DNA from 2 places in the Streptomyces sp. NPDC006372 genome. Region 1 is predicted to be linked to the other one. Evidence: riboswitches for the same ligand, from Rfam matches in the RefSeq annotation. Region 1 holds a riboswitch; the other holds the start of a gene.
What was found. Region 1 has a riboswitch for glycine ahead of gcvT (glycine cleavage system aminomethyltransferase GcvT). Riboswitches for the same ligand answer to the same signal wherever they lie in the genome.
Positions count from the first base shown of each region.

Region 2: another riboswitch for glycine. It lies ahead of gcvP (aminomethyl-transferring glycine dehydrogenase); the one in region 1 lies ahead of gcvT (glycine cleavage system aminomethyltransferase GcvT).

Region 1 covers NZ_JBEXQJ010000014.1:44,811-50,074, forward strand. The annotation lists gene ABZ016_RS21435 (L-serine ammonia-lyase) at 1-707, opposite strand, end outside; gene glyA (serine hydroxymethyltransferase) at 794-2,056, opposite strand; gene gcvH (glycine cleavage system protein GcvH) at 2,071-2,448, opposite strand; gene gcvT (glycine cleavage system aminomethyltransferase GcvT) at 2,554-3,675, opposite strand; glycine riboswitch at 3,840-3,939, opposite strand; gene ABZ016_RS21455 (AAA family ATPase) at 4,306-4,974, shown strand; gene ABZ016_RS21460 (enhanced serine sensitivity protein SseB) at 5,168-5,264, shown strand, end outside.
Region 2 covers NZ_JBEXQJ010000026.1:112,445-117,708, reverse strand. The annotation lists gene ABZ016_RS30725 (MerR family transcriptional regulator) at 1-317, shown strand, start outside; gene ABZ016_RS30720 (DNA polymerase IV) at 442-1,854, shown strand; gene ABZ016_RS30715 (PRC-barrel domain-containing protein) at 1,871-2,248, opposite strand; glycine riboswitch at 2,362-2,457, shown strand; gene gcvP (aminomethyl-transferring glycine dehydrogenase) at 2,635-5,264, shown strand, end outside.

The DNA of each region.
Region 1 (5,264 bases):
CCCGGCAGGATGCCCTCCTGGGACATGCCGCGCGCCACGCACGCCTCCATCACGCGCCAGATCTCCAGCAGGCCCTCGCGGATCTCCTCCTCGGTCCGCCACGCCCGCTCGTTCTCCAGCATCAGGGCGGAGATGGACAGACCCGTCTCCTCCGTCAGGCGCAGCAGCTCGTCCCCCGTGCGGAACGGGTGCTTCAGCACGGTGTCGTCCAGCTTGATGCGGTCCGCGCCGACCGCCTCCTCGTCGACGACGAAGCCGCCGCCGACCGAGTAGTACGTCTTCGTCAGCAGCTCCGCGCCCGAGGCGTCGTACGCCCACAGGGTCATGCCGTTGGCGTGGTACGGCAGGGCCTTGCGGCGGTGCAGGACCATGTCGTCGTCGAAGGAGAACGCGATCTCGTGCTCGCCCAGCAGCCTCAGCCGGCCGTCCGCCTTGATCGTCTCCACTCGCTCGTCGGCGGACTCCACGTCCACGCTGCGCGGCGAGTCGCCCTCCAGGCCGAGCAGCACCGCCTTGGGCGTGCCGTGGCCGTGGCCCGTGGCGCCGAGCGAGCCGTACAGCTCGGCGCGGACCGAGGCGACCGACTCCAGCACCTTTTCGTTGCGCAGCCGCCGGGCGAACAGCCCCGCCGCCCGCATGGGGCCGACCGTGTGGGAGCTGGACGGGCCGATGCCGATCGAGAACAGGTCGAAGACCGAGATGGCCACGGGGGTACTCCTGACTACGGGGTGGTGCACAGGGTGCGGGTCGCCGTGACCGCTTCTGGCGGCACGGCGACCCCGAGCGGTGTTCGTTACTTGTTCAGGCCCGGGTACAGCGGGTGCCTGTCGGCCAGGGCCTTCACCCGGGCCTTGAGCGCCTCGGTGTCGTAGGACGGCTTCAGCGCCTCGGCGATGACGTCCGCGACCTCCGCGAAGTCCTCGGCCGTGAAGCCCCGGGTCGCCAGGGCCGGGGTGCCGATCCGCAGCCCGGACGTCACCATCGGCGGGCGCGGGTCGTTCGGGATCGCGTTGCGGTTGACCGTGATGCCCACCTCGTGGAGGCGGTCCTCGGCCTGCTGACCGTCCAGCTCCGAGTGGCGCAGGTCGACCAGGACGAGGTGCACGTCCGTGCCGCCGGACAGGACGTCGACGCCCACGGCCCGGACGTCGTCCCGCACCAGACGCTCGGCCAGGATGCGGGCACCCTCCAGCGTACGGCGCTGGCGCTCCTTGAAGTCCTCCGAGGCCGCGACCTTGAAGGCGACCGCCTTGGCCGCGATCACGTGCTCCAGCGGACCGCCCTGCTGACCGGGGAAGACAGCGGAGTTGATCTTCTTGGCCAGTTCGGCCGTGGAGAGGATCACACCGCCGCGCGGTCCGCCCAGCGTCTTGTGGGTGGTCGTCGTCACCACGTGCGCGTGCGGCACGGGGTTCGGGTGCAGCCCCGCCGCGACCAGCCCGGCGAAGTGCGCCATGTCGACCATCAGGTACGCGCCGACCTCGTCCGCGATCCGGCGGAACGCGGCGAAGTCCAGCTGTCGCGGGTACGCCGACCAGCCGGCGACGATCAGCTTCGGCCTGGACTCCTTGGCGAGCCGCTCGACCTCGGCCATGTCGACCCGGCCGTCCTCGCCCACGTGGTAGGCGACGACGTCGTAGAGCTTGCCGGAGAAGTTGATCTTCATGCCGTGGGTCAGGTGCCCGCCGTGCGCGAGGTTCAGACCCATGATGGTGTCGCCCGGCTTGAGCAGCGCGAACATCGCGGCGGCGTTGGCCTGGGCGCCCGAGTGCGGCTGGACGTTGGCGTGCTCGGCGCCGAACAGCTCCTTGATGCGGTCGATCGCGATCTGCTCGACCACGTCGACGTGCTCGCAGCCGCCGTAGTAGCGGCGGCCCGGGTAGCCCTCGGCGTACTTGTTGGTGAGGACCGAGCCCTGCGCCTCCATGACCGCGACCGGAGCGAAGTTCTCCGAGGCGATCATCTCGAGCGTGGACTGCTGGCGGTGCAGCTCGGCGTCGACCGCCGCCGCCACGGCCGGGTCGAGCTCGTGCAGGGGGGTGTTCAGGACGGACATACGGCTACGACTCCTCAGCCGGCGGAGAACGCGGTGTACTCGTCGGCGGAGAGCAGGTCGCCCGGCTCGTCCGTGACGCGCACCTTGAACAGCCAGCCGCCCTCGAAGGGGGCCGAGTTCACCAGCGACGGATCGTTGACGACGTCCTCGTTGACCTCGGTGACCTCACCCGCGACCGGGGAGTACAGGTCGGACACCGACTTGGTCGACTCCAGCTCGCCGCAGGTCTCGCCCGCGGACACCGTGTCACCGACCTCGGGGAGCTGGACGAAGACGACGTCGCCGAGGGCGTTGGCCGCGTGCTCCGTGATGCCGACCGTCGAGACGCCGTCCTCGGCGGCCGACAGCCACTCGTGCTCCTTGCTGTAGCGCAGCTGCTGGGGGTTGCTCATGGCCTGGATTCTCCTGTACGCGCGGGAGTGCTGATGAAGGGGACCGCTGGTGAGCGGGGTGATGGGTGATGGGCCCGGGACCGCGGGGCGGCCCGTGGTCAGTGTCTACTTCTGGCGCTTGTAGAACGGCAGCGCCACGACCTCGTACGGCTCGTGACTGCCCCGGATGTCCACGGCCACACCGGGCGTGCCGGGGGCGGCGTGCGCGGCGTCGACGTAGGCCATCGCGATCGGCTTGCCGAGCGTGGGGGAGGGGGCGCCGGAGGTCACCTCGCCGATCACCTCGCCACCGGCGACGACCGCGTACCCGGCGCGCGGCACCCGGCGGCCCTCGGCGACCAGGCCGACCAGGACGCGGGGCGGGTTCTGCTCTGCACGGGCGGCCGCCCCGGCCAGCGCCTCGCGCCCCACGAAGTCGCCCTCCTTCTCGAACTTCACCACCCGGCCGAGCCCGGCGTCGAACGGCGTGAGGGAGGTGCTCAGTTCGTGCCCGTACAGCGGCATGCCCGCCTCCAGGCGCAGGGTGTCACGGCAGGACAGCCCGCACGGGGTCAGGCCGGCGCCCTCGCCCGCCTTGGTCAGGGCCTGCCACAGCTCGACCGCGTGCTCCGGCTTCACGAACAGCTCGAAACCGTCCTCGCCGGTGTACCCGGTACGGGCGATCAGGGCCGGGACCCCCGCGACCGTGCCGGGCAGCCCGGCGTAGTACTTCAGGCCGTCGAGGCCGGCGTCGGTCAGGGACTTCAGGATCCCCGGCGACTCGGGGCCCTGGACGGCGATCAGGGCGTAGGCGTCCCGGTCGTCGCGCACCTCGGCGTCGAACCCGGCGGAACGTTCCACCAGCGCGTCCAGGACCACCTGGGCGTTGGAGGCGTTGGCGACGACCATGTACTCGTGCTCGGCCAGCCGGTAGACGATCAGGTCGTCGAGGATGCCGCCGTCGGCCCGGCAGATCATGGTGTACCGGGCACGGCCGGGCTTGACGCCGCCGATGTTGCCGACCAGCGCGTGGTCGAGCAGGGCGGCGGCCTGCGGGCCGGTGACGGTGATCTCGCCCATGTGGGAGAGGTCGAAGAGCCCGGCCTTCGTGCGCACGGCGTGGTGCTCGTCGCGCTCGGAACCGTAGCGCAGGGGCATGTCCCAGCCGGCGAAGTCGGTCATCGTCGCGCCGAGCGAGCGATGCAGGGCATCGAGCGCGGTGTGACGGAGTTCTCCTGTACTGCTCACGGTCGGTTCTCCCAGATGCATGACGGCGAGGTCGTTCCTCCCCATCTGTCATCGGAACCTGAGAGGTTCGCCATGACCGCACGGGACACGGCTTGCACCTTGGGTGGAGCCACGCCGCCTCCCGGTACATCCGGAGGAGGGTGCGGCCCGCTTTTCAGATGTGCCTCGCCCGCGCGGTAACGGGGCCTGAGAGATTCAAGGGAGGGACTTGCTCCTTCGGCGCCCCAGCGTCAGCGGTGCTGGGGACTCTCCCGCGCGGATTCAAACGGCCGGTATGCAGTTGGCGCGCACATCATTGCACGCATCCTGCCGGGGTGGCAGGGGGATCACCCTTTGCTGCATGACGATCACACTAGGCACGTCGAACCCACGTCGTCGCCGGGAACATGTGAACGACCCATCACCGTCACGAAGCAGGGGCCGACTCCGCCGGAACGAGACTGCGACGCTCCGCGTCGCAGCCACACGATTCGCCTCACCCCCGGCCTGAAGGCCGGAGCACTGCGCATGATGTCCGGTAGCAGGCCTGTTACAGGACGAGGACTGAAATAAGAGAGACCGGGCATTACCTTCTCTTTACACTCGGCGGGGATGGGACTCCGTACCTGGCCCCAGGGGAGGACGATCACGGTGAACAGGACCACCGCGTACGCCACGACGTCGGGCATCGCGCTGCCCGAGCAGCCGGCCGCTCCGGCCCGGGCGGTCTGCGGCCCGCTGCCCGTGCCGGTCGTCCGCGACCTGCGCGACCGCGCCGGCCGGGGCCCGCAGGCGCTGCTGTTCGGCCCCCGCGACCTGGTCGTGGTCACGGGCCTGCCCGGTAGCGGCAAGTCCACGCTGATGCGGCGCACCGTGCCGGGCCGGCGCGTCGACTCCCAGGACACCCGCGACCGCTGGGAGGGCCGCATGCCGCGCTTCCTGCCGTACGCGGTCTACCGCCCCCTCGTCCGCCTCGCCCACTACGCCGGGCTGCGCCGCGCCCTGCGCACCGGCGAGGGCGTCGTGGTGCACGACTGCGGCACCCAGACCTGGGTCCGCCGCTGGCTGGCCCGCGAGGCCCGCCGCCGGGGCGGCACCCTGCACCTCCTGCTCCTCGACGTCACACCGGAGCAGGCCCTGGAGGGCCAGCGCGACCGCGGCCGCGGCGTCTCGCGCTACGCCTTCCTGCGCCACCGCGCCGCCGGCGCCCGCCTGCTGCGCTCGGTGGAACGCGGCGAACTCCCCACCGGCTGCGGCTCGGCCATCCTCGCCGACCGCAACACGGCGAACACCCTGCACCGCATCGGCTTCACATCCTGACCGCGCAGCGGTGCATCACCCGCCGGCAACCCGTTGGGTGCTTGTACCCACCGGCACCTCGGCCGTCCGCGGCCCACCCACCGCGTGCTCCACGAGCCGGCCGTACTCGCCCCCGCCCTGTGCTCACCGCTCGCCGCGCATGAGCCGCTAGCCTTCTTAGCCACAGCAGTGGTTTCAGGCAGGCGGTAGGCAGATGGACTTCCCGGCGGACTTCTCCGCGGACTTCCCGGCGCAGACACAGACCCACCCGCACGGTGGATGGCCCGGCAACGAGCTGGAGGAGGTGCTCT
Region 2 (5,264 bases), on a different contig from region 1:
GGTTCCTCGACACCGGGGTGTCACTGCAGAACATCCGCACGGCCGTCCAGCACCTCAGGGAACGCGGTTTCAGCGACCTGGAGCGCATGACGCTGATGAGCGACGGGGCGACGGTCTACGAGTGCAGCTCGCCGGACGAGGTGCACGCCCTGCTCCAAGGCGGCCAGGGCGTTTTCGGGATCGCCGTGGGCGTGGTGTGGCGGGACGTCGAGAGCGCACTGTCCCAGCTGCACGGCGAGCGGATCGACACCGGCGAGACCCTGGTCGGGACCAATCCGGCGGACGAGCTGGCACGGCGGCGGAACCGGGCGGTCTGAGCCGCCCGGAGAGCCCTCGACGCTTGAGGCGGGACGTTTCCGCGCCGGTCGGCAAGCGGTTGCTCCAAAGGGGCCGGGCGGTCGCTCGGTGGCGTTGTCAGTGGCATGGGGCAGCATCGGAGTCGTGAGAACCGCGCCCACGATCCTGCATCTCGACATGGATGCCTTCTTCGCCTCGGTGGAGCAGGCGTCCAAGCCGAGCCTGCGCGGGAAGGCCGTCGTGGTGGGCGGGCTCGGCCCGCGGGGCGTGGTGGCCACGGCGTCGTACGAGGCCCGGGTCTTCGGGGTGCACTCCGCGATGCCCATGGCACAGGCCCGGCGGCTCGCGCCCAACGCCGCCTACCTCGTGCCGCGCTTCGGGTTCTACCGGGCGATCAGCGAGCGGGTGATGGAGCTGCTGCGTGCCTTGTCGCCACTCGTGGAGCCGCTGAGCCTGGACGAGGCGTTCGTGGACCTGGAGGCCGGGGGAGCGGCCTGGGACGAGCGGTCGGCGCGGCTGGCCGGGGCACAGCTGCGCTCGGACATCCGGACGGTCACCGGGCTCACGGGATCGGTCGGCCTCGCCGCCTCGAAGATGCTCGCGAAGATCGCCTCGGAGCAGGCCAAGCCCGACGGTCTGGTGGTGATCGAGCCGGGGACGGAGCGGGCCATGCTCGGCCCCATGTCCGTGCGGACGCTGCCCGGAGTGGGCCCGGCGACCGGCGACCATCTGCGGCGGGCCGGGATCACCACGGTCGAGGAGATCGCCGAGGCGGGGGAGGACGAGCTGGTGCGGCTGCTGGGGAAGGCGCACGGGCACGGGCTCTACGCGATGGCGCTGGCGCGGGACGACCGGCCCGTGGTGGCGGAGCGGGAGGCGAAGTCGGTGTCGGTCGAGGACACCTACGACGTGGACATCCACGACCGCTTGCGGGTCGGTCTCGAGGTGCAGCGACTCGCCGACCGGTGCGTGCGGCGCCTGCGCGGAGCGGGGCTGTCCGGGCGGACCATCGTGCTGAAGGTGCGGCGGTACGACTTCTCGACGCTCACCCGGTCCGAGACGCTGCGGGGGCCGACGGACGACCCCGGGGTGATCAGGGAGGCGGCGGCCCGCCTGCTGGACTCGGTCGACACGACGGGTGGTGTGCGGCTGCTCGGGGTGGGGGTCAGCGGGCTCGCCGACTACACGCAGGAGGACCTCTTCGCACAGGCGGCGGGGGAGCGGGCGAACGCGGAGGGGCCCCTCGAGGAGCCCGCCACAGCCCCGGTCGAGGAGCGGCCCGCGCTCGCCGAGCGGCGCTGGCCCGCCGGGCACGACGTGCGGCACGCCGAGTTCGGGCACGGATGGGTGCAGGGCAGTGGGCTGGGACGGGTCACCGTGCGGTTCGAGACGCCCGACTCGGGGCCGGGGCGGGTGCGGACGCTCCGGGTCGACGATCCGCAGCTGGAGCCGGCGGATCCGCTGCCGCTGGTATTACCGAGAGCGCCGAGACCGGAGGGGGGCCGGGGGCCGGATGGTGGGGCCGGGGCGGTCGGGGCGCGGTCCGCTGCCCCGTAGGGGCCCGTCGAGGGCGTCAGGTGGCCGTCTCGTCCTTGTCGGCCAGCTTGCCGAAGTCGTGGTCCCGGAGCGGGGGAGGGGCGGCCACGTCGAGGCCGTAGTGGTGGTAGAGCTGGAGTTCCTGCTCCGGTGAGAGGTGGCGGCCCACGCCGAAGTCGGGGGCGTCCTTGATCAGGGCGCGGTCGAAGGGGACGTGGAGGGCGCCGTCGATCAGTTCGCTGGGCTCGAGGGGGACGAAGGCGTCCCTGCTGAACAGGCCGGTCCGTATGGCCGCCCACTCCGGCTCGCCGGTGGCGTCGTCGAGGTAGACCTCGTCGATCGTGCCGATCCTGGTTCCGTTGCGGTCGAACGCCTTGCGGCCGATCAGGTTGCGCGGATCGATATCGGTTCGCACGGGCCCTCCACATGGTCGCAACTCATCCGTAAACACTACAAAACGGCACAATGGGGAACGCGGCCACTCGAAGGTTCGTGCGTAGACCTCGCTGGTAGGCTGGCAACGGCTGCTGACCCCGTGCGGGAGAGTCCTCCGGACACCATCGGAGGCGCCGAAGGAGCAAATCCTCCCCGGAATCTCTCAGGCCCACGTACCGCACGGACGAGGTCACTCTGGAAAGCAGGGCGGGTGTCGACGGCTTCCGCTCTCACCGACGGTGAAAGCCGGAGGCCTTCGGGCGATCCGGTGAAGCTCTCAGGTTGAGATGACAGAGGGGGAGGCCGTCCGGGTACCCGCGCCGTGGTGCCCCTCGAAGGTCGTGTCAGACCAGGAGGCCTCCGCAAATGACCGCCCATCGCATTCCGCTCTCCGAGCTCGAAGAGGCAGTCCCCTTCGAGCAGCGCCACATCGGCCCCGACCACGAGGCCCGCGCCAAGATGCTCGCCCAGGTCGGCTACGGCTCGCTCGACGAGCTCACTGCCGCCGCGGTTCCGGCCGTGATCAAGAGTGCCGAGGCGCTCGACCTGCCGGGCGCCCGCAGCGAGGCCGAGGTGATCGCCGAACTGCGCTCCCTCGCCGACCGCAACCAGGTCCTCGGTTCCATGATCGGTCTCGGGTACTACGGCACCTTCACGCCGCCGGTCGTCATGCGCAACGTCATGGAGAACCCGGCCTGGTACACGGCCTACACGCCGTACCAGCCGGAGATCTCGCAGGGGCGGCTCGAGGCGCTGCTCAACTTCCAGACCATGGTCGCCGACCTGACCGGGCTGCCGACCTCCGGCGCCTCCCTGCTCGACGAGGGCACCGCGGCCGCCGAGGCCATGGCGCTGTCGCGGCGTCTGGGCAAGAACAAGAAGGGTCTGTTCCTGGTCGACGCGGACGCGCTGCCGCAGACCGTCGCGGTGATCCGGACCCGGGCCGAGCCGACCGGTGTCGAGGTCGTCGTCGCCGACCTCGGCGACGGCATCCCGGCCGAGATCGCCGAGCGTGAGATCAACGGCGTGCTGATCCAGTACCCGGGCGCCTCCGGGGCCGTACGGGACATCAAGCCGGTCGTCGACCAGGCGCACGAGCTCGGGGCGATCGTCACCGTCGCCGCCGACCTGCTCGCGCTGACCCTGCTGAAGTCCCCCGGCGAGCTCGGCGCGGACATCGCGGTCGGGACGACGCAGCGCTTCGGTGTACCGATGGGCTTCGGCGGGCCGCACGCCGGTTACATGGCGGTGCGGGAGAAGATGGCGCGCAGCCTGCCGGGGCGGCTCGTCGGGGTGTCCGTGGACGCCGACGGGAACAAGGCCTACCGGCTCGCGCTCCAGACGCGTGAGCAGCACATCCGCCGCGAGAAGGCCACCAGCAACATCTGCACGGCGCAGGTCCTGCTCGCCGTCATGGCCGGCATGTACGCCGTCTACCACGGGCCGGAGGGCCTGAAGGGCATCGCGCGGCGCACCCACCGGTACGCCACGGTCCTCGCCGCCGGTCTGGAGAACGGCGGGGTCGAGGTCGTGCACGGCGCCTACTTCGACACCGTGACGGTGCGGGTGCCGGGCAGGGCCGCCGACGTCGTGGCCGCCGCGCAGGAGAACGGGGTCAACCTGCGACTGGTCGACGCCGACCACGTCTCGATCGCCTGCGACGAGACCACCACCCGCGCCCAGCTGCGTGCCGTGTGGGCCGCCTTCGGCGTCGAGGGCGTCGTCGAGGCGCTGGACGCGGCCACGGAGGAGGTGCTTCCGGAGACTCTGCTGCGCACCGACGAGTACCTGACGCACCCCGTCTTCCATCAGCACCGTTCCGAGACCGCCATGCTGCGCTACCTGCGCCGGCTCGCCGACCGCGACTACGCGCTCGACCGCGGCATGATCCCGCTGGGCTCCTGCACCATGAAGCTCAACGCGACCACGGAGATGGAGCCGGTCACCTGGCCCGAGTTCGGTCAGCTGCACCCCTTCGCGCCCGTCGAGCAGGCCGCGGGTTACCTCACGCTGATCCGGGAGCTCGAGGACCGTCTCGCCGAGGTCACCGGGTACGACAAGGTGTCCCTCCAGCCGAACGCCGGCTCGCAGGGTGAGCTGGCCGGTCTGCTCGCCGTACGCGGGTACCACCGCGCCAACGGGGACGAGCAGCGCACGGTGTGCCTGATCCCGTCGTCCGCGCACGGCACCAACGCCGCGAGCGCGGTGATGGCGGGCATGAAGGTCGTCGTCGTGAAGACCGCCGAGGACGGCGAGATCGACGTCGAGGACCTGCGGGCGAAGATCGAGCAGCACCGGGACGAGCTTGCGGTGCTGATGATCACGTACCCGTCCACGCACGGTGTGTTCGAGGAGCACGTCTCCGAGATCTGCGGCCAGGTCCACGAGGCGGGCGGCCAGGTCTACGTCGACGGGGCCAACCTCAACGCGCTGGTGGGGCTCGCCAAGCCCGGCCACTTCGGCGGTGACGTCTCGCACCTGAACCTGCACAAGACCTTCTGCATCCCGCACGGCGGCGGCGGCCCCGGCGTCGGTCCGGTGGCGGTGCGCGAGCACCTCGCGCCGCACCTGCCGAACCACCCGCTGCAGCCCGAGGCGGGCCCGGAGACCGGCGTCGGCCCCCTCTCCGCGGCCCCGTGGGGCTCCGCGGGCATCCTGCCCATCTCGTGGGCGTACGTCCGGCTCATGGGCGGTGAGGGACTGAAGCGGGCCACACAGGTGGCGGTGCTGAGCGCCAACTACGTCGCCAAGCGTCTGGAGCCGCACTACCCGGTGCTCTACACCGGCCCCGGCGGGCTCGTGGCGCACGAGTGCATCATCGACCTGCGGCCGCTGACCAAGGCGACCGGGGTGAGCGTCGACGACGTCGCCAAGCGGCTGATCGACTACGGCTTCCACGCGCCGACGATGTCGTTCCCGGTCGCCGGGACGCTGATGATCGAACCGACCGAGTCGGAGGACCTGGCCGAGCTGGACCGGTTCTGCGAGGCGATGAT